2 regions of the Alteromonas macleodii ATCC 27126 genome follow, and region 2 is predicted to be linked to the other one. Evidence: predicted binding sites of a transcription regulator. Region 2 holds the regulator's gene; the other holds the start of a gene.
What was found. Region 2 encodes LexA, which represses DNA repair genes until DNA is damaged. Its sites were predicted from a motif close to TACTGTATNNNNATACAGTA; they were not measured.
Positions count from the first base shown of each region.

Region 1: a site for LexA is predicted at 2,773-2,792, ahead of MASE_RS11200 (putative DNA modification/repair radical SAM protein). Genes of this name have one in related genera too.

Region 1 is NC_018632.1:2,612,518-2,624,543, reverse strand. It holds gene MASE_RS11210 (BON domain-containing protein) at 1-489, shown strand, start outside; gene MASE_RS11205 (TIGR03915 family putative DNA repair protein) at 610-1,416, opposite strand; gene MASE_RS11200 (putative DNA modification/repair radical SAM protein) at 1,433-2,674, opposite strand; gene MASE_RS11195 (hypothetical protein) at 3,139-3,516, shown strand; gene MASE_RS11190 (5'-methylthioadenosine/S-adenosylhomocysteine nucleosidase) at 3,594-4,502, opposite strand; gene pyk (pyruvate kinase) at 4,698-6,134, opposite strand; gene MASE_RS11180 (MurR/RpiR family transcriptional regulator) at 6,373-7,224, opposite strand; gene zwf (glucose-6-phosphate dehydrogenase) at 7,509-9,002, shown strand; gene pgl (6-phosphogluconolactonase) at 9,004-9,696, shown strand; gene edd (phosphogluconate dehydratase) at 9,706-11,532, shown strand; gene MASE_RS11160 (glucokinase) at 11,532-12,026, shown strand, end outside.
Region 2 is NC_018632.1:4,531,146-4,543,171, forward strand. It holds gene cyoE (heme o synthase) at 1-821, opposite strand, end outside; gene MASE_RS19280 (COX15/CtaA family protein) at 814-2,031, opposite strand; gene MASE_RS19285 (hypothetical protein) at 2,037-2,576, opposite strand; gene MASE_RS19290 (SURF1 family protein) at 2,569-3,273, opposite strand; gene MASE_RS19295 (DUF2909 domain-containing protein) at 3,319-3,528, shown strand; gene MASE_RS19300 (cytochrome c oxidase subunit 3) at 3,544-4,437, opposite strand; gene MASE_RS19305 (cytochrome c oxidase assembly protein) at 4,461-5,048, opposite strand; gene ctaD (cytochrome c oxidase subunit I) at 5,196-6,824, opposite strand; gene coxB (cytochrome c oxidase subunit II) at 6,834-7,997, opposite strand; gene lexA (transcriptional repressor LexA) at 8,580-9,206, opposite strand; gene MASE_RS19325 (COG1470 family protein) at 9,319-12,026, opposite strand, start outside.

The DNA of each region.
Region 1 (12,026 bases), 1.9 Mb from region 2:
ATTGATGGCAAAGCAGAAGCAACGCTGTTGTTCAATGGTAACCTTGATTCATTCGACATTAACACTGACGTTAAAAACGGTAATGTCGTTCTTACTGGTAAGGTTGAGAACTCTGTTGATAAAAAGCTAGCGGAAGAGCTAGTAGCGAATATTGATGGTGTAACGTCTGTAGACAACAAGCTAACGGTTGTCTCTGACAAAGATATGGAAGGCGACATGTCAGATGACATGGAAGATACTGTTGACGAAGGCACAAGCGAGTTAACTGACGCCAAAATCGCCACAGTAATCAAAACTCGTCTTCTTATGGATACCGATATTTCAGGTTTCGACATCGATGTTGACGTAGAAAACGGTGTAGTAACACTGACTGGCGACGTTGATTCTGATGCTGAGCGTGACCTAGCTGTGGAAATTGCCAAGAATGCGTCTGACGTAAAAGATGTTGAAAGCAACCTTCGTGTAGTTACTGAAACTGCGATGAACTAATATCATTGTTGCTTTACACAAAAAAGGGGCCTCGGCCCCTTTTTTCTGGTCACGTTTTACAGAGCTTTTCAAATCGCAATAAACAAAGGAAGCACAGCTGCTAATATTTGTCAGGAGGACTCATTCACCATTCTCCACCTTTTTTCCATTTAGTATCATCTTACGTGCTCTAGCATCCGAGTGGCGTATCATATCGTTAATAAGCGACGTCTCAGGCATATTCTTCCAGTATTTTTTTGGCATTGAACTTAACATTGCCTTTGTTTTTACGCGGGCAGGATTAAATATATTTGCATAATACGTAAGCCAGTATTTTTCAATTCTGTCATCATTTGGAATAATACTTGGGTCAGGATTATCTTCCAAAACAAGTGTTTTAGTATTCCAATGCGCAGCTCGATAAGGGGTAAGTATTGACCAACACATATTTTTAAAACGAGTCCGAAAAAAATCGAGCTTCAATTCCAAGCTGAAGTGTTCTGGTTCATACCACGCAATAAAATGCTCTTGTCCGTCAAGTACAACTTCTCGAAATCTCAAAAAAGCACTTATCTTATATGCATCGCGTTTTACTGCTTTAGCCAGCACGTTGAGACGCAACACATCTTCGTCAGTTTTTAAGTGAATAAGGTTTCTGTTTTCGAAAACTACTCGCCATAAAACGCGGTAACATAAAGCGAAACGATCGGGGGCTTGGTGGCATAACGCATACTTCAACAGCGTTAAAACTGATCTGGGAATTCTGAAATTCGTTTGGCTTTCACCAATAGCGTTGGCCGAATCGGTCACGGCAAACAAGTCGTCTTGGTTAGATTGCGAAGTTTGCCATGTAACGTTCTCCGGAGGTATGTGTTGGGCTAGACATTCTCTCGATGCTTTTCGCCATTCGTCGTATCCGGGCACTGATGAAATTGTTACTTTTTTCATTGTAGTACCAATTAGATTAGGCGCTGAACAATTCAAACTGTTTTGGTTGTTTAAATTGCTGTTCAAAGTTACTGCTATCGAGCAAATGGATAGCGGGGGAATAATCACTAACAGTAATGAACGGTTTTAATTTTTGTAAGGGTAAACGCATTTTTGTGAGATCGAACCAGCTAAGCTTTGTGTAACGTCGAATAGCCAAAATTTTTTGTACTGTGCGTGCTCCCAGTCCAGGAACTCGCAATAAAAGTAGCTTGTCAGCTTTGTTTAAATCGATGGGAAATATGTGGCGATTGCGTAGCGCCCACGCAAGCTTGGGGTCGTGCTCCATATCTAGCATGTCGTTGTGTACAATTTCATCTAAACCAAATCCATAAAAGCGCAGGAGCCAATCGGCCTGATAAAGTCGGTGTTCACGGATAAGTGGGGCTGGTTTAAGAGGCAAGACTTCAGACGCATCTGGGATGGGCGAAAATGCAGAATAGTAAACGCGCCGCAATTTTTGTTGACCATACAGTTTGACACTCGTGCCAAGGATAACTTTATCATTTGAGTCATCGGCTCCTATGATCATCTGAGTGGACTGTCCGCCAGGAGCAAAGCGAGGTGGGCGTTTACCCGAGTAGGTTTTATCTACTTTGTGTTCATTTATTTTGTCTTTCAATGTATTCATTGAACCGTGAATTTCACCAAGGTCTTTTTCCGGGGCGTATTTGTTCAACGAATTTTGTGTCGGCATTTCGATGTTTATACTTAGCCTATCGGCATATAAGCCAGCTTCAGCCTGTAGTTCAGGAGATGCATTCGGAATGGTCTTAAGATGAATGTATCCTTTAAATCCGTGATCAATGCGAAGAGACTTCGCGATGCGTACCATGCTCTCCATAGTCAGGTCAGGAGAGCCGACAATACCGGAACTTAAAAATAATCCCTCAATGTAGTTACGCTTATAAAAATTAAGCGTTAAATCAACCGTTTCTTTAACGGTAAAACGCGCTCGTTGAACGTTGCTAGACACCCTATTGATGCAGTAATGGCAATCGTATATGCAATAGTTGGTCATTAGGATCTTAAGTAATGATACGCATCGTCCATCAGGGGTAAAGCTGTGACATATCCCTGACCCTCCTGTGAGCGAACCTATTCCTGTTTTGTCAGTTTTACCTGCTTTTCGTTTACCGGCGGAGCCACTTGCGCAAGAAGCGTCATACTTAGCGGCATCTGAAAGAATTTCGAGTTTTTGAATGAGTTTGTCATGCATCGCAAATGGTCACTTTCTCTAGGCAAATGTACGTGGTAGACGGTCTGAAAAAAAACAAGATTCCATACCAGTACTTTGCTTGTTGTGGTATATCTTAATGCTGTATGAGTGTACAGTATTAAGGGGAGTGAGTTTATTAAATTTGAAAGGAAAATTTTATCTTGCTGTGTGTAGAAAGTACCTTATACAACTTTAGTATAAGTTTTGGGTTGGTCTAAATTACTGAAAAACAAAGATTAACTATATGGTGCGGAAGGTGCATATGGTTAAGTAGATATGAGTGAATTACTTGATGTATTGAATAGACGAAAGTATGTATTGTCAGGCAGAAAACATCTGCTGCAACGTGAAAGCTAGAAACTTAAAAAGTCGAATGACTCAATACATTGGTGATAAATAGTTTTAATTAAGTGGATTGTAGCGAGCTTATCGATACAAGTGCAAAATCGTTCAAGGAGTGGGGCATGAACTTTTTAAAGTGGGTTTATTCAGGCTTAGTGGTATCAGCAATCATTGTTATAGTCGGTGTAATTGGGCAAGGAAAGCTATCCGTAAGCCAAGCATCAGCTGATGACGAACAGCGCCCCGTTCACATGGATATTCAAAAAGTACAGCGCAACTTCTCATTGGTAGAATTTGATTTGTCGAAAAAGGCACATCTATTGAGAAAAACGCGTCTAGAGCACTACATTGCACAGGCTAAGCAAGCCGATTTAAGAGGTTGGAAATTTAAGCGTGATGAGTTTGTTGAGCGCGCCGAAAATATTCTAAATCATCATCTTACTCAATACGCGAATGATGTTAGTCAAGATGCGGAAACTTATACCGCTCAAGCAATCTAATACAAAGGTTATACATGAAAACGCGCCTTACATTTTTACAATGTAGGGCGCGTTTTTCGTTTGAGTGTTTTCCAATTTTATTCCGACAGCGCAGAAATATAAGCTCTTACCACTTTTTCAACAAAGGCCTGACAATCTTTGGCCGTGGTTGGGTCATATTCACCATGGTTGGTAATATTGTTCGACAATACGCGAATACCTAAAAAGGGAACGTGGTAGGCATGTGCAATCTGCGCTGCAGAAGCGGTTTCCATTTCTTCCACACTCGTTCCCATATTCTTATGGAGCCATGCTATTCGATCTAACTCGTTATTCCAAAAGTTACCGCTGCCAATCGTTCCTTTAACGACGTTCCCGCGTTTGTACTGCTTGGCTAGCGATAGAGCTAGGTTGATGAGCTGTTTGTCTCCTAAATAATAACGCAACTTTTCTGCGTCCTTAGCGCTACTTCCTTCTCCCGCGCTGCCTTCTGACGCCATAAGATCCATCGGTAGCCAATTAAACGGATGAGAACCTTCTCCTTGAGCCAGCTTAGGCGTTTTAAAATTGGATGCATTAATACTGCGTTCGCCAAGAACAATATCACCAACTTTTAAGGAAGGATCGTGGCCACCTGATGTTCCCTGATTGATGATAAGGCGAGGGTGGTATCTCTCTATGCCAATGGCGGTGGCGGCCGCTGTATTTTCTAAACCCTTACCGGTTTTAGCTACCACAATGGGATACCCGTCTAGTGTCCCTTTATAGAATACCGCATTACCTGAATACTCTGTTGTAGTGTTATCCAAAAGCGCAGCAAAGTATTCGGCTTCAATGGGCATGGGGCCTTGAATCATTATTGGCTGTAACGGAGCGTTCTGTGAAGCTACTTCTACACGCTTCATGGTGTGTACGTGCTGTGTATTTGCCCATACGCTATGAGTGAAAAGTGCCAAGAGCGTTATAATTGCTGAAAAACGTGTGTAGTGATTGAAAACGAGCTGCATGTCTATCCTTATTTTTGTCGTTGTTGTCCCGAGGAGTGTTAACGAATTCTCGTTGTTTTGTTGGATATGTTTTTTGTAATTTTGATACTGACTTAGTTGAGTGTTCTTATTATAAGCGTCAGCTTACCACTGCTTTAGTAAATTACAGGCAAAAAAAAGCGAAGCATTTGCTTCGCTTTAATAGTGTATACGTTGCTATTCGACTTCTACGATTTTAAGGGTATTGGTCGCGCCCACTTTTTCCATTTCATCGCCGTAAGTCAGGATGATACTGTCGCCGCTTTTCACTAACCCTTTCTCTTTAAGTGATGCAATGACATCGTACTTCAATTTGCCAGGTTCACTGTTTGAAGAGTCAAAGAAAACCGGCTTAACGCCGCGGCAAAGCGCCATCGTGTTAAGCGTTGATTCGTGACGAGACATCGCAATAATTGGCAGAGATGTAGTAATGCGAGACATTAACGTTGGTGTAGTTCCACTTTCAGTTAAACCTACAATCGCTTTAACACTTGGCAAGTGGTTCGCGGCGTAAACCGCAGACAGAGCAATTGACTCGCTAGTAGAAGAAAACTGCTGATCCATGCGGTGCTTGGAAATTTTAACGCTAGGATGTGTTTCCGCGCCTTCACAAACACGAGCCATAGCTGCAACTGTTTCAATAGGGAAATTACCCGCCGCTGTTTCAGCTGAAAGCATTACCGCGTCAGTGCCGTCTAGTACAGCGTTCGCAACGTCCATTACTTCTGCACGTGTAGGCATAGGGCTGTCAATCATCGACTCCATCATTTGCGTCGCGGTGATCACAACCTTGTTGAGCTGGCGAGAACGGGCAATCAGTTTCTTTTGAACACCAACAAGTTCCGCATCGCCAATTTCTACACCCAAGTCACCACGAGCAACCATTACCGCATCTGAAGCGCTGATGATATCCGTCATGGCTTCGTCAGACGCCACCGTTTCAGCACGCTCGACCTTTGCACAAATTTTTGCGTAGCAGCCAGCTGCTTCGGCAAGTTCTCGCGCGTAGTTCAAGTCTGCGCCGCTGCGAGGAAATGACACTGCAAGGTAATCAACACCAATTTTCGCGGCGGTTTTAATGTCTTCTTTGTCTTTTTCGGTAAGTGCATCTGCAGAAAGACCACCGCCTTGACGGTTAATGCCTTTATTGTTTGAAAGCTTGCCGCCTACTGTTACTTCAGTAATCACTTTGCGGCCTTCAACGCCTGTTACTCGAAGCTGAATACGACCGTCATCAAGAAGCAGAATATCGCCTGCTGATACATCATCAGGAAGCGCTTTGTAATCAATACCTACTTGATTAATATCACCTTCGTCGCGGCCTAATTCAGCGTCTAGAATGAATTTTGCGCCTACCTCTAAACGAACTGCACCTTCGGCAAAACGAGCAACACGGATTTTAGGGCCCTGAAGATCACCTAAAATCGCTACGTATTTACCTAGGTTCTTTGCTGCCTGACGAACGCGCTTTGCACGTTCAATGTGATCTTCGGCTTGTCCGTGTGAAAAGTTCATGCGCACAGTGTTTGCGCCTGCGGCAATAAGTGCCTGAATCTTTTCAAGTGAGTCGGTTGCAGGTCCTAGGGTGGCAAGAATTTTCGTTCTTCTGGTCATGTGATTCCGTCGCTGTTTCTAAGTTAGAAAAGACAAAGAGTGATAGGCTACGCGTTTATACGGTATGCCTGTAATCGCTTTACGTAATTTTATTACAGAATAATAGTTGAATTTGACAAAAATGTGAATGAATTAAACAAAAACGCCTAACTGGCTCGACCAGTTAGGCGTTTTAGCTGATTTATTGAACCAATTTTTCTACGGTAAGTGGTTCTTATTTGATCACGTGGGAAGAAAATTACTCACCACGCTTTTCATAACGTGAACCACGCAGCGTATCTTTTACTCGCTTCAGATTCTCTCTGAACTTGTTGCCGCGGCGCAGTGTAAAGCCGGTTGCCAGTACATCAATTAGCGTGAGCTGCGCGATGCGAGAGGCCATAGGCATATACATATCAGTATCTTCTGGCACTTCCAGCGATAACACGTAACTGCATTCTTGTGCCAGCGGGCTATCTGCTGAGGTAATTCCTACTACAGTAGCGTCGTTCATGCGGGCAATTTGCGCTATTTCTACTAAGCTTTTAGTTCGGCCCGTGTGGCTAATCAATACAACAACATCGCCATCTGAACAGTTCATGCAGCTCATGCGCTGCATCAGAATATCTTCAAAGTAGACCACTGGAACATTGAAGCGGAAAAACTTATTTAGTGCATCGTGTGCCACTGAAGCTGAAGCGCCTAGGCCGAAAAATGAAATTTTCTGTGCCTGTGTAAGTAAATCAACAACGCGATTTACCACGTTCACATCCACAGATTGGCGCGCCACTTCCAGGGACGCCATGGTCGACTCGAATATCTTATTGGTATATTCGTCTGGGCTGTCGTTTTCATCAACATGGCGGTTTACATAAGGCGTGCCGTTAGCCAGGCTCTGCGCTAAATGCAGTTTAAAGTCTGGGAAGCCTTTTGTATCAAGTCTTCGGCAGAAACGGTTTACGGTAGGCTCACTAACATCCGACATCTTAGCGAGGGTTGCTATACTCGAATGAATGGCCGTTTGTGGGTTAGCTAGAATTACTTCAGCTACCTTTTTCTCAGATTTACTGAATGCCGCTTGGTTTTGTGTGATTTTTTCTAAAATGTTCATACAGATATAGCAATTAGTTAGCACAATTTATTGTAAGGTACACCCGTAATAGTACCCAATGTGACGTCTGTGACAAGAAAAATGTAATTTTTTGACAATTTTTGTTATTTCAATCGGGTTAAATGAGGGTAAACTGAGGGAAACAGTAAAGATTCAGATCCTATAGTTGGTACAAGTTGTAATTTTACTACATTTGGTGTTAACTATACGGTAAAAATAGTCGTTAGTGTTGTAAATAACTGTACAATACGCCGCGGACACATACATTTAAAAGGTCGACGAATATGGTATTGGATAATTCCTACGAACCCTGTGATTTTGTACTTTTCGGTACACTGGGAGATCTTTCACGACGCAAGTTGTTGCCTTCTTTATATCAGCTTGAAAAAGCAAACTTGATGCACCCAGACACCACTATTGTGGGTGTTGCGCGTCAAGAAATGGAGCTGGATGCCTATATTGAAGAAGTTCATGCCAACCTAATCAAGTTTGGCGAGAAGAACTTGTGTGAAGCCACTTGGGAAAAAATGAAAGCGCGTTTGCACTATGCATGCGTAGACATGAAGGACGTTGAAAGCTATTGCGTATTAGACGACCACGTTGACCCAAGCCGCACCATGGTTTGTTATTTAGCGACGCCACCGGCGATATACGGTGATATCTGTCGTGGCCTGCATAGCTGCAAAATTATCGACTCAAGCGTTCGCGTTGTGCTAGAAAAGCCAATTGGTCACGATTTGGCATCGTCTAAAGTGATCAATGAGCAAGTTGCAGAATACTTCGACGAAAAGCAAATTTACCGCATTGACCATTACCTTGGTAAAGAGACAGTACTAAACCTAGTATCACTGCGTTTTGCCAATTCTATTTTTGCTACTAACTGGGACCACAACTGCATTGACCACGTTCAAATCTCAGTTGCAGAGTCAGTGGGTATTGAAGGGCGTTGGGGTTACTTTGACGACGCGGGTCAAATGCGAGATATGGTGCAAAACCACTTGCTACAAATTCTAAGCTTGGTAGCGATGGAGCCTCCGACAACGCTCGACGCTGACAGCATTCGTGACGAAAAATTGAAAGTGCTTAAAGCGCTTCGTCCGATTAACTCGTTTAATATTAATGACAGCACTGTACGCGGTCAGTATACCTCTGGTTTCGTGAAAGGCGAAGAAGTGCCTGGGTACCTTGAAGAAGAAGGTGCTAATACGCAAAGTAAAACCGAAACCTTTGTTGCTATTAAAGCGGAAATTGACAACTGGCGTTGGGCTGGTGTGCCGTTCTACCTACGCACAGGTAAGCGCATGCCAACTAAGGTGAGTGAAGTTGTTATTTACTTCAAGCGTCAGCCACACAACTTATTCGGTGACAGCTTCAAGAATCTTCCGCCTAACAAGCTGGTTATTCGTCTGCAGCCAGACGAAGGTGTAGAAATCACTGTAATGAACAAAGTGCCTGGCTTAACTAGCTCTGGTTCTATGGATCTACAAAAATCGAAGCTTAACTTAAGCTTCTCTGAAGCGTTTGCCGATGAGCGTATTCCTGACGCATACGAAAAACTCCTTCTTGAAGTTATGTTGGGTAATCAGGCGCTATTCGTTCGTCGTGACGAAATTGAACAAGCCTGGACATGGGTAGACTCAATTCTTGAAGCGTGGAAGCAATCGAGTGAGCCACCAGAACCGTATCAAGCAGGTACGTGGGGGCCGGTAGACTCTATAGGTCTTCTTGCTCGCGAAAATCGCAGCTGGTACGAAAGCAAAACAGGGAAGAAAAAGTAATATGGCGTTAACAACTCTATCATTCGAAACACCTGATGCATTGACTGACGCATTTGCGCAAGACTTAGTCAGCATTTTAAAAACAGGTATTAAAACTCGTGGTCGCGCATCGCTTGTAGTGAGTGGTGGTCGCACGCCGCTGGCGCTTTTCAAACAGCTAAGCGAAACCGATCTTGAGTGGGATAAGGTTGATATCACCCTTGCTGACGAGCGCTGGGTTGAAGAGGGCCACGAGGCCAGCAACACCAGCCTAGTCAAAAATAATCTAATTCAAAATAAAGCCGCAGCAGCTCGTTTTATCGAATTGAAAAGCGATGCTGATGATGCAAACGAAGGCGTAAATGCCGCAGAGTCAAATCTGGCTAGCATGTCACAACCTTTTGATGCATTGATTCTTGGCATGGGGGAAGATGGTCACACTGCATCGCTTTTCCCTTGCTCTGAACAAGTACTTGACGGCTTAGATATGAGCAGCGGCAGAACCTGCATCGCTGTTCAACCTACAACAGCACCTCATCAACGTATTTCATTAACGCTACCAGCGTTACTCAATAGCCGTAATATCTTTTTGCATTTAACAGGCGAGAAGAAAAAACAAGTCTTACTTGATGCTATTGAAAATGCCACCGAAGCGCAAAAGCCCATCACCGCCGTAGTTAACCGCGCGCCGGTTACTTTGATGTGGGCGCCATAGGAGACAAACATGAATCCAAAAATTGCTGAAGTTACGCAACGAATTATCGAGCGTAGTAAAGAAACGCGTAAGGCGTATCTAGAAAAAATTGAGAGTGCACGACGTCAAGGACCACACCGTGGTGTGTTGTCATGCGGTAACCTTGCTCACGGCTTTGCAGCATGTGGAACAAGCGAAAAATCAGATCTTCGTTCAATGACCAAAGCCAACGTGGCAATTGTGTCTGCGTATAACGATATGCTTTCAGCGCACCAGCCTTACGAGACGTATCCTGCGCTCATTAAGGATGCAGTGAAAGAGGTAGGCAGCGTAGCCCAGTTCGCAGGTGGCGTACCTGCTATGTGTGATGGTGTTACACAAGGCCAGTCTGGCATGGACTTAAGCCTAATGAGCCGTGATAACATTGCTCAGGGGGCTGCCATTGCGCTTTCTCACAACATGTTCGATAGCGCACTGATGCTAGGTATCTGCGACAAAATCGTTCCTGGGCTACTAATGGGCGCACTAACGTTTGGTCATTTGCCAACCGTTTTTGTGCCAGCCGGTCCAATGCCATCGGGTCTTCCAAACAAAGAAAAAGCCCGTGTTCGTCAAGAATTTGCCGAAGGTAAAGTAGGGCGTGACGCGTTGCTTGAAGCTGAATCTCAATCTTACCACTCTGCGGGTACCTGTACGTTCTATGGAACGGCAAACTCGAATCAGCTAGTGGTTGAAATGATGGGCTTGCACCTTCCGGGTTCGTCGTTTGTTAATCCGGGCACACCTTTGCGCGATGCGCTAACAAAAGCGGCTGCGGTTCAAGCAACACGCTTAACTGACCTTGGCGACAACTATACGCCAATTGGTCACATTGTAGATGCAAAAGCCATTGTGAACGGCCTTGTAGGTCTTCTTGCTACGGGTGGTTCTACTAACCACACCATGCACCTTATTGCGGTAGCTCGCGCTGCAGGTTACATCGTAAATTGGGACGACTTCTCAGATATCTCTAATGCTGTGCCTCTTCTTACTCGCATTTACCCGAATGGCTCAGCTGACATTAACCACTTTGTTGCAGCAGGTGGTATGTCATTGCTAATTAGACAGTTGCTTGATGCGGGTCTACTACATAACGATGTTAAGACCATTTGTGGTGAAGGCTTAGACTTCTACACTAAAGAGCCTGTGCTTAAAGACGGCGAATTAGAATGGCGAGACGGCCCGACTGAATCCCTTGATAAAGAAGTGCTAGCAACTGTTGACGCACCGTTTAAGCCAGATGGTGGTTTGAGTGTACTTGACGGCAATCTTGGTCGTGGCGTTATTAAAACCTCAGCACTTCGCACGCCTCACTGTAATATCAAAGCTCCAGCGGTTGTGTTTGAAGACCAGTTTGAACTCGATGACGCGTTTAAGTCTGGCAAGCTAGACAAAGACTGCATTGTAGTTGTTCGCTTCCAAGGTCCTTCAGCGATTGGTATGCCAGAACTTCACCGCTTAACGCCACCTCTTGGGGTGCTTCAAGATCGCGGCTTTAAAGTGGCGCTAGTTACTGACGGTCGTATGTCTGGTGCATCAGGTAAAGTTCCTGCAGCTATCCACGTGACTCCAGAAGCTTATAAAGGCGGTCTACTTGCTAAAGTGCAAGAGGGCGACATTATTGAGCTAAACACACAAACTGGTGCACTAACACTGCATGTGGACGATGAAACACTGGCTGCACGTGAAGCAGCGCCAGCGAACTTAGCTAAGCATCACGTTGGAATGGGACGTGAAATGTTTGCGGGTATGCGCGCTATTCTGACGGGTGCAGAAGAGGGTGCATGTTCACTGTTTTACACGCAGGAGCAAGCATAATGAGCCAGAAGTTTGTGGCTGATGTTGGCGGTACGAATATTCGTGTTGCAAGGGTAACCGAGTCAGGTGTAGCCGACATCAAAAAATACATGTGTAATGATTTCGCCAGCATCGACCTCGCTATCGCGCAGTACTTTAGCGACATGCCGGAATACAGCTTTTCGCAAGGTTGTATTGCAATTGCATGTCCAGTATTGGGCGATCAAGTCGAGATGACGAATCACAGCTGGGCATTTTCTCAAAATGCACTTCGCTCTCAGCTTAAACTAGACGCGTTGTTCGTTATCAATGACTTCACTGCCGTAGCGCACTCTTTGCCTGTATTGGGCGAAGAGCAAGTGGTACAAATTGGCGAAGGCACTGCGAAAGAAAATGGCAATATCGCTGTTTTTGGACCTGGTACAGGATTGGGTGTTGAGCATATTACAATGACCTCAACTGGCTGGCAGACGCTGGACGGTGAAGGTGGTCATGTAGACTTTGCACCGGTAGAT
Region 2 (12,026 bases):
GGCTCTGCATCGAATTTTAACTTTAATGCATAGTATAAAAACCCAATGTTAAGCACACTTGAGCCAATCAAATAAATGAGATCGCTCATGCCTGTAAGGTAGGGCAGCAAACATACAAGCCCCAACAATACTGTATACAGCAACACTGACGTTTTCGTAAATGACACACCGTGGGTTACCGGCAGCATGGGCACCTTCGCTTTGGCGTAATCTTTTTCTCTATGAATAGCGAGCGCCCAAAAATGCGGCGGCGTCCAGGTAAAGATAATCAGCACTAAAAGCAGGGCATGGGCATGTATTTCCCCTGTAACCGCGGTCCAACCTAGAAGCGGTGGAGCAGCCCCAGCTAAACCGCCAATCACGATGTTTTGCGGTGTCGCTCGCTTTAAATACATCGTGTAGATAAACGCGTAGCCTACTAGACTTGCTAAGGTTAACCACGCGGTTAGCATATTCACAAAAAGAGCTAACACTACAAATCCAACCACACCTAAAACGCCTGCAAACCACAGCGCGTTGTTTACGCTAACCTTGCCTTTTGCGACGGGGCGATTAAAAGTACGCGCCATCACACTATCTATCTTATGGTCGACAACGTGATTAATAACGGCAGCAGACGCAGACAACATACCAATACCCAATAAGCCACAGATAAGTACGGTTGCGTTTACCCACGAAGGCGTAGCTAAACACATGCCTACTAACGCGGTTAACAGCAACAACATGACGACATTAGGCTTCGTCATTTCATAGTAATCTCGCCACGTGACTACATTTTGCTGACGTGAAGTACGCGCATGTAAAGAGACCGATTTAGCCATGGAAACCTCCTGGAGCTTTAGGGAGAATATGAGAAGACGTTGACGCGTTTAAAGGGTCGTGCAAAGGCGCTTCGTGGATGCTAAATGCACCTGCACCCTGCAGTGGTTTCGAACCTGAGAATGAGCCTGTATTTCGTTTTTCTGTACCGAAGACGTTATCGTTTTCTAGTGCCAAGAATACGGTAAAAATGAGGTTGAGTAGGGAGATAAGTAACACGGCTGCGACCGCGTTATGCATTACAGCGACAGCCAGCGGCAGCATAAAGATAATGTTACTAAGTCCTAATGCCACTTGCGTGCACAATGCTACCAACATAAACGTACCCACATATTTTTGTTTACTTGTGGTGTAGCGGCTTACCAACACACTTATACCTAGTGCTAGTAAGTATAAAAACGTGATGACCGCGCCGAACCTATGCACTATGTGCATGGTAACTCGTTCGCCGTAATCGTGAGCACCAAACTCATAGTTGTCTGCGTCAGGCACACTGAATGCACCTGCCAAATCAATTCTTTCCTGCCAACCGCTTTCACAGACCGGCATTTCCGTACAGGCCAACGCAGCATAATTGGCAGAAGTCCATCCGCCAAGAGCAATCTGGGTAACAAGCACGCCAAGCCCAATGAAGGCGAAAAGTTTAAGGTTTCGCTGAAAGACTTTGGCTTGAGGTAAGTCGGTAATATCCTGATCATGCATAGCTGACGCTATGGGCGCTTGTTTAGTTTTCGATGCATCGCCTGCGGTGTTGCGCAAGCGGAGGTAGAGAATAAACAGGCAAGAGAGTACAGAGAAGCCCCCCAGCAAATGCCCCATAACTACGACGGGAAGCAGATTGAGCGTCACGGTCCACATACCAAGTGCTGCTTGGAAGATAATAAGCCCCAGCAGTAACAGAGGTAATTTAACGGGCGTGCCTTTGTCGCGCTGCCGAATAGCAATAATGGCAATAGCCAGAACACACAGCCCCAGCGTTCCTGCAAAATAGCGGTGAATCATTTCATTCCACGCCTTAAACGCCTCAACTGGACGTTCGGGAAAAGCGGCGTTAGCTTGTGCCACTTTTTCCTCACTCAAAGGCACGGTTAGGTTACCGTAGCATCCAGGCCAGTCGGGACATCCTAGCCCAGCGTCGGTCAAACGCGTATACGCACCGAGAATAATAACGACTGCCGCCAGAAAAATACTGAATAGGGTTAATTTTTTCATGGCCATTATCCTATACGCGATAATTTAAGAAGCTTTCTCATATCTGCCAGCATGTTGCGGCTTTCCATCACGGCGTCTTTTCTATCGTCTTTAATGTCGTAAAAGAGCATGGCGTTATTTTGCGTATCAACAATATAAACACTGCTAGAGGCAAGCGCCGTTGGTGTAGTAACGGGTAAGGTTTCGACAAAAGGGTAGTCTTCTAGCGCGGCTATCGCAGTTTGGTCGCTTGAAGCGGTAGTAACGACCACTGCTTGGGCACGGTCCGATTCTTTACCTAGCGCAAGCCACACTTGGTTAATGCTAAAAAGTGCGTTCTCGCACACTGCGTCACATTTACTTGGCATCACATACAACAAACGCCATTTAGGTTCCGCGTTTTCTAAAAGCGCACTCATGTCGATGGTCGGCGCGAGCAGCTGACCTTTATTTGTCGCGCCTTTAGTAAACCAATCGTTATCAAGTGCGAGCTTTGCCAGAACAACAGGTAAAACAAACACGGCTACCATAATAATTAATGTTTTTTTCGAAGCAGCATTACTCATAACTACGTCCTTTCTTACTAATTGCAAAGCCGCCAATGGCTGCAGCGGCAATGGCTAAACCAAACCATTGAACTGCATAGCCAAGGTGCTTTTCAGGAGACATTACGACGGCCTGATGTTCACGAATAAACGCGGGGTCAGGCGTGGTAAGGTGAAGAATAAAGGGTAAAAGTTTGCGCTCTAAGGCGTTGCTTAGTGCAGGGAATTCTATGTGTTGTACCAGCGCGGGGCTTTGCGACAAAGCCATGTTGGTTTCTTTCACTAAGGGGTTGTTACCCGGCACGCTAAGCACGCCGATTAATTCGCGCGTTTGGCTTGTAAAACTTATTTCCGGTAGCGTGCGCGTTAAGTCTGGCGCAGGCACCCAGCCAAAGTTAACCAAGAGCCACCCGACATTGGTATTTACCGGTACGATGACATCGAAACCCACCCGCTGATTGTGAATCTGATTATCTAATAGCAACACATGGTTAGCGTCTATTGCGCCGCTGAACGATACGGTAATATCCCGAGGATCATCATGAGACAACGCCTCTTCTAAACTCAAGGTTCCATTACTTTGCTTTTGCGCTATGCTAGCTAAACGTTGTTGCTTTTGGACCATGCGATCAAGTTGCCAGTACCCTAAACCGCACATAATCGCCACACTAAAGCCCGTGAGTAACCAAGGAATAACGTGGCGAGTGCGAGAAAACATGATTATTTCGCACCATGCAAAATTAGAATAAAAACAGAGGTGAATATGTTGATAAAAATAGTCCTTGTTGCGTTGGTGCTGTACATGATTGTGAATTTGTTCATGGCGATGCGAATCATGATGAAAAATGACACGTCTAAGGGCCCTATGAGTAAGTACATTGGTCGACGCGTGCTCACTTCTGCCGTCATTGTTATTATTATTCTTATCGCTATTGGTACCGGTTTAATTACCCCAAACCCAAGGCCTTACTGAGTTTGGGGATTCCTTTTAAAGTACGTAAACAAAGATGTAGAGCATGACCCACACTACATCTACAAAGTGCCAGTACCAGCTCCCCGCCTGAAACGCGAAGTGGTTTTCAGGCGTGAAATGCCCTTTCAAGACCCTAAAAAACAGTACAATTAGAATGATGGTGCCAAGGGTCACATGCATGCCGTGAAACCCTGTGAGCATAAAGAAGGTGTTGCCGTAAATGCCTGACTGAAGCGTAAGCCCCAAGTCGCGATACGCATGTATGTACTCTTCTACCTGTAGGAACAAGAACCCACATCCAAGTAAGATAGTGATACCCAGCATTAGGGTTAGCTGTTTGCGTTTGTTTTGCTCTAGTCCCACATGAGCGAAGTGCAGTGTAATAGATGAGATAAGCAAGATAACCGTGTTGATTGTGGGCAACCCCGCAGCACTCATTTCCTGTGTGGTAGTGCCGCCTGGCGTTGACACCAGCGGCCACATGGCCTCAAAGGTCGGCCATAAGACCTCATTGGTCATAGCGTTATTCGATGCGCCGCCCAGCCACGGAACGGAAATAAATCTCGCGTAGTAGAGGGCGCCGAAAAACGCAGCGAAAAACATCACCTCTGAAAAGATAAACCAGCTCATACCTTGTCGATATGAACGCCCCAGCTGATCGCTGTAAAGCCCTGCCATAGATTCATCTATTTGATTTTTAAACCAACCTACAAGCATAACGAGCAATACTGCTATCCCCGCTAAAAGGATATGACCGCCATAGCCTGTTTCACCTTTGGTTGCTTGCACCACATAATTGCCCGCACCTACGGCGATAAGAAATAGAGCAACGGCCCCTACGATGGGCCATGGACTTTGTGCGGGTACATAATATTTTTGGTATTCGTGATTCTGTACTTCGGGTTGCATTTTCTTCTCCTTACCCCTTCGGCCTATTCGCCATTTGATGGTGTTGAAGCCATAAAGGGATTCGGTGTTGTCGTTAGGTCACTGGCTCGCGCTGTGACGTCATAGAGTGTGTACTGCAAGGTAAAAAACGTAATTTCTTCAGGTAGCTGAGGGTCTACATAAAACTGCATGGGCATATAGGCTTCACTACCCGCATCTAATGGCTGCTGATTGAAGCAGAAGCATTCAGTCTTGTTCAGGTACAGTGCTGCCGTTCCGGGGGATACAGAGGGAATGGCCTGAGCTACGATATTGCTTGATGCAGGGTTTCTCACATAAAACGATACCGTATTAAGTTCGCCAGGGTGCACTTTCACGCGCTTGGTTTCAGCACGAAACTCCCAGGGCATACCGGTATTTGTGCGAGTAATAAACTCGACGGTCACTTCTCGCGACTCATCAATCTCAACCGATTGATAAACCGCAGCCGTGCCTTCGGTTTTTCCGTTAATTCCCGTAACGTCGCAAAATACGTCGTACAAGGGAACAAGGGCAAAGCCGAAGCCAAACATGCCAATGACAATAGCAACAAGTTTAATAACCATCTTGTTGTTTGCGCTTTGCTGTGACATCACGTGACCTCCGGGTAAATCCATAGATGAAGGTTGGTAAACGCTTGTTTAGTCGTTTATCTCCCTCACCACCTGCAATGTGTGAATGTCATTCCCATCGGCTTTTGCCGGTTGAAAGGAATGACCTATTCACAACTCCACCTACCGTTACTTAACGACAGGTGGCGTTTCAAACGTGTGATAAGGAGCGGGTGATGGAATTTCCCATTCCAATCCTTCTGCGCCGTCCCAAACTTGCGCTGATACCGGCTCACCTTGCTTTTTGCATGCCTTGATAAGCAGGGCAAGAAAGATGAGCTGAGATAAACCGAATGCAAAACCACCCAGGCTTATCCATTTATTAAAATCAGCGAACTGCAATGCATAGTCAGGAATACGGCGTGGCATACCAGCCAAACCCACAAAGTGCATAGGGAAGAACAACACATTGACCGATACCAGTGAGCACCAGAAATGCCATTTAGCTAAAGCTGTGTCATACATTTTTCCCGTCCATTTAGGCAACCAGTAATACACCGCAGCCATGATGGAAAAGACCGCGCCAGTTACCAGTACATAGTGGAAATGGGCTACAACGAAGTAAGTGTCGTGATATTGGAAGTCCACGGGCGTGATCGCCAACATTAGCCCTGACAACCCACCAATGGTGAACAGCACAATAAAGGCAATAGCGAACATCATTGGCATTTCAAAGCTCAGTGAGCCGCGCCACATGGTCGCTACCCAGTTAAACACTTTTACGCCAGTAGGCACCGAGATAAGCATGGTGGCAAACATGAAAAACATTTCCATGTACACCGGCATGCCCGTGGTGAACATATGGTGAGCCCACACAACAAAAGAGAGCAGCGCAATCGACGCCGTGGCGTAAACCATAGACGCGTATCCAAACAGCTGCTTTCGAGAGAAGGTAGGAACAATTTGCGAGATAATGCCGAAAGCGGGCAAGATCATAATGTACACTTCAGGGTGCCCGAAGAACCAGAAAATATGCTGGAACATAACCGGGTCGCCGCCACCAGCAGCATCAAAAAAGCTCGTGCCAAAGAACTTATCAGTTAACACCATGGTAACCGCACCGGCGAGCACTGGCATTACCGCAATCAGCAAGAATGCCGTGATAAGCCACGTCCATACAAACAGCGGCATTTTCATCCAGGTCATGCCTGGCGCACGCATATTAAAGATGGTCACAATCACGTTAATCGCACCCATAATGGATGAAATACCCATGATGTGAACAGAGAACACAAACAACGCTGTCGAATCGCCACTGTAAGTCGTTGAAAGGGGCGCGTAGAAAGTCCATCCAAAAGCAGGGCCGCCGCCTTCCATAAAGAGCGAGCTCAATAGAATGAGAAAGGCACCTGGTAAAATCCAGAAGCTCCAGTTATTCATGCGCGGTAACGCCATGTCAGGGGCGCCGATCATCATGGGAATAAGCCAGTTTGCGAGCCCAGTAAAGGCTGGCATTACTGCACCAAATACCATGATAAGCCCGTGTACCGTAGTCATTTGGTTAAAGAAGTTTGGCTCTACAATTTGTAGACCGGGTTGGAATAGTTCAGCGCGGATCACCATGGCCATCGCACCACCAACTAAAAACATAATAAAGGCAAACCACAGGTAAAGTGTGCCTATGTCTTTATGGTTAGTGGTAAACAACCAACGCGTTATCCCTTTAGGAATATGATCGTGGTGTTCATGGTCATCATGTAGGTGACCGTCATGAGGCGCAGAGGTATCTGGCGAAATAACTTCAGTTGCTTTGCTCATTGTCTGCTCCTAGTTTCCGTTTGCCACTGCGTTTACATCTTTGGCTTGAACCATATCGCCAGTTTTATTGCCCCAGGCATTTCGCTCGTAAGTGACTACGGCGGCAATTTCCTTAAGACTCAGCATTTTTCCAAACGCTTGCATGGCTGTTCCTGACTTTCCATGCAGCACGATGTCAATGTGACCTTGCTGATCTTCTAGTGCCATCTTGCTGCCTTTTAATGCCGGGAACACGCCAGGTAAACCTTCACCATTTGGCATATGGCAAGCAGCGCACGTTGCGTTGTATACTCGCTCGCCCTCTTTCATCAGTTCATCCATAGACATATTCATAGAAAGTAGACGCTGCTCTTCTTCTTTTGCTTTACGAACAATCTCTTCTTGTTCGCCCATCCACTTTTCAAACTCGGCGGGTTCTTTAGCAATTACCACAACCGGCATATAGCCATGGTCTTTACCACAAAGCTCTGCGCATTGTCCGCGATAAATACCCGGCTCATTCACCTTGGCCCAAGACTCGTTAATAAAGCCGGGGTTGGCATCTTTTTTCACGGCAAAGTCAGGAACCCACCAAGAGTGGATAACGTCGTCAGAGGTAATAAGAAAGCGTACTTTTTTCCCAGTAGGAATAACCAAGGGACGGTCAACTTCCAGCAGGTAGTTATCTGTTTTCTGGAATTTGTTCTCTATTTGCTCGCGCTGAGTGGCGAGTAAAGAATAAAACTCTACATCGCTATCCATGTACTTGTAATGCCATTTCCATTGAGAGCCTGTTACTAACACCGTCATGTCAGGCTCAGACGTGTCTTCCATAGCAATTAGAGTATTCGCTGCGGGTACCGCCATGAAGATAAGAATAAGGAAAGGAATAACGGTCCAAGCAATTTCGACCTTCACGTTTTCGTGAAAATTCGCTGGCTTGGCGCCACGGGACTTTCTATGTAGATACATTGAGGCGAACATCACGCCAAAAACTACAACCGCGATACCTACACAAATGAAGAACATCAACATATGGAGGTCGTATACCTGCCCACTGATGTCGGTAGCACCGCGTCTCAAATTAAGCGAAGAGGCTTCTTCGCTTGCTTCTTGCGCAAAAAGCAAAGGGGAAAAAAGCAAAATTGGTATACTAGAACACCATTTTGCGAAAACGGTCGTTAGTTGTTTCACTCAGCACCTCCGTAATGGCGTGGTCAAAGACGCTGATTAATTTGCGCGATGCCCTACCAAATGGTTTGCGAACGATTGACCCATAACCTCAACTTGTAAAACAAATTTAGAGTCATTGTTATTATTTTGTTAATCTCTGTATAAGAATTGCGCAATAATGTCGTGCCGTCTAGTCTTTTCTATTAAAAATTTAACGAAGTGGTTAATTTTTAATCATTTACTAAAATGGTCGCGGGGGATTTCACGTGCAAAAAGAGAAAGCCATTGCTGTGAGATGCCCTTGGAATCAAACAGGCATTTTGAACACGGGGTTAAAGTAAATGCTCGACTAACTAGTTAAGAAATCAATAAGTAATCGATTACTCAATGTCGATTTCAAACAAAATTCAAAATAAAAAATGGAAAATACTTGAAGCATTCATAGAAAGAATAACGTGAGTAATGATAAAAATAAGCGCGCAGAAAACCAACAGGTTTGCTGGGCAGGATAAAACCTAAGTTGGCAGATTGAAGAAAAAAACAGGAACAAAAGACATAAAAAAAGCGGCTAACGCGCCGCTTTTATACAAACAAGCTAAAATACTACATCCAGTCAGCGTTTCTGATCACACCCACCGCAATGCCTTCTATCGCAAAATGTTCAGTCGCCAAATCAACTTTTATTGGTGCAAACTCATCATTCTCAGCATGAAGCAATACTTCACGCCCGCGTTTCTCTAGACGCTTTACGGTGACGTCTTCATCGACACGCGCCACAACCACCTGACCGTTGTGTACATCAGTGGTGCGATGAACAGCGAGAAGATCACCGTCTAAAATACCAATGTCTTTCATGCTCATACCGTTAACGCGTAGCAAAAAGTCGGCATGGGGTTGAAACAGTGCAGGATCGACTTTGTAGTGCGATTCAACATGCTCTTGCGCCAAGATCGGCTCACCGGCTGCAACACGCCCAATTAACGGTAGGCCTTCTTCTTCTTGTGCGTCGTTATCAAGAGGGATATTGAGCTTAATGCCACGAGACGTACCAGGCAAAATTTCAATCACGCCTTTACGCGCCAATGCTTTCAAATGTTCCTCTGCTGCATTAGCAGAACGAAAGCCAAGCTGACGGGCTATTTCCGCACGAGTAGGCGGCATTCCCGTTTCTAACATGGTTGTTTTAATAAGTTCTAAAACTTCGGTTTGTCGAGCTGTGAGTGGGCGCATAAAAGACCTGTCTGTTCATACAGTTCCTGTAAGTATATACACCTAAAACTAAATAACAAGCACTTGCCGCGTCTTTTGCGATCTGCAATAGCCTACGACAAGTGCTTTCCTCTTATTTTACGAGAAGAGCCATGTTCGGGTTACTAATTTGTAACTCCAGCTCCCCATCACTATTTTGACGTGTGCGCATGCCTTCAACATTATCGAGCCCAAGTCCAGGGCTTTGCCACACCACATTGCCTTTATTATCAACCTCAACCACGCGATATGCGATGCTGTCATAATAATTGTACGAATAGTCATTCTCGTTAGGCTGGTAGATAGCGAGAATCGACTGATTAGACGACGTCGTTGGAACAGCCGCTATATACTGAGGGTAGAATGACGGTGCTATAGCGTCTTTGAGTTCTAATGCATCGCTCGCCACGTCATAAACATTGATGGTGTTGTAGTTTCTATTTAAACACGCAAATTCAAGTTCGCTATCACTATCAAAATTTACCGTGAGCAATTGGTCACAATTGGTTTCCAATTCATTCAATCCAACAAATTCACCATCCTGCATTTTATAGAGCTTGAGCGAACTATAGCCCCCAACAGCAAAATAATGCACACCGTCTTTTTCAGAGGCAGCAAGCGCATTAATTGAAAAATCGTTAATGATTGAGTCGATAAGCACCTGATTCTCGATATCAAACGCTTTAAGTCGATTGTTCTCAATAATAACTGCATCGGCGTAACTATCGTTATTTACGTCAATGGCTTCAATAAACGAAATTTCACTATTCTGATTATTGTTCAGTGTCCACTGAATAGCGTTATCTGTAAGTCTCACGACATTAAACGACGAACTATAATCCAGTGCCCCTATTAGTAACTCACCCACACCGTCATTGTTGTAGTCTGTAACGACCGGTTTGCTATAGTTATAGACATCTTCGCCAACCTCAGCACTTATCGCAAAGTTATCCTCTTTATCTACCGATAAAATCTGAATAGATGATTCGTAACTACTTGTATCGCTAACAAAGACGGCTCTTTCATCATTATCGCCATAAGGTGCCCAACCCGCGGCATGATATCTACTCGCGCGCGGCGCACCTTTTATATCTGACAAGGCATATTCACCGTTGGCATCTTGTTGCGCTACTAAAATTTGGTTCTCACCAGTCCAAATAATGTCGTCCACATTGTCATTGTCTAAATCGTCAATGAGAAGTGACATGCCACTGTAAGTGTTGTGGTTAAGAGCCCACTGCTCAGAGATTTGTCCCGCTTCTAATGCAAAACCTCTAACTTGTCCCCACTGACACTCGGAGACAACCACTATTCCTTCTGTAGCTGGGCTTTCTTTACTATAGGCGATATCACAAATGTCACCATGTTCCGCCGTTGCCAAACTGCTTTTCGATACTGCTGAGTAGATTGAGATATCATTCCAACTATCGGCACCGATGATTTCATCTACACCATCGTTATTCATATCACCCAGCACAACAAATGCGTCGCTGAACCCGCTACCGTATAGCCATTGGTTGGCACCGCTTTCGATATCAAATACATAACCATTGTTCGTTACCATTTCTATCGATGCGTCATCATCTACGTTACCAAAAGAAAGGTTATTGACGCCGTCAATATCGTACTGTTGCAACTGCTCACCTGTGCGAACATCTACAATGGCAATAGAAGTCGCATTGTAATATTCGCTCCCATATAAATAAGCAACTTCATCAACTCCGTCACCATTGATGTCGTAAAATAAGCCAGAAATAATACTATCTTCAATAATAAACACCGCTTCTGCGTTACTTTCGCGGTCTTTTATTACAGACAATCCCTGTTGAGTAAGAAGGTAGATTTCATCATTATTGTCACCATCAACATCTTGGGTATGCACGCTTCTAATTTCGCCTTTAGTTGGCAGTTTATACGGATACACATAGGTATTTTTAAGCGTATTGCCTTCTAGCGAAAATGCGCCCACGTTGCGAGCATTTACCGTGATAAGTTCACTTACACCATTGGTCGAAGCAATAGCAAAGCCGTGATTATAAATTGGTGTCATCACAGTAGTACGAGCATAAGCCGGGGCCTTGTCCGCATAAGAAGTGATTTCGAGCGTTTGTTGGGATTCAGTTCCGTCTAAGCTAGCGAAACTAAACATATAAGTTTGAGCGTTGAAAAGTTGATTCGCAGGTACATTCCAGGTCATCAGACCTTCCGCATTTAACGAAGCACCGGGAGGCGCTGAAATAAGCTCTCCCGCGACGTCATCGTCAACTCTGTCTGGGTCACTCATCGATACGGTAAACTCTACGTATCCGCCCGCAGTTACTACTTCAGGCATATTCGATGCAGTGAGCGTCATAGGAGAATTGCCGATCTCAACGAAAGTAGGCTGGGATTCGACAACGTTAATACCGTCTGACACCACCATGGTAACTTTAACTTCATCACCGAAGACTGCGCTGTAAGGTGGCAGCGTGGTACCATTAACATCGTCAAGGACTACACCATTTACATACCAGCGAAACGAAATCACCAGCTCTGAGTCGGGAGTATCTGAATCATGATAGTAGCCAGGCTCAACGGTGACTTCATCTGTGGTATAGACAGTCTCATAGGCATAGTAATAAGGCTGATTCACTACAGGAGGTACGGATATCGCATCGATATCTGAAAGCGCAAGGCCAGTATGATTTCCGCTGGCAAACGCTGTTAGATTATTAAAGTATACACCTACATCGTAAATATCATCGCCGTTGTTATCTTCGCCATAGCGAACTGCGCCATCAATAACGTCAATTCCAGCCGTTT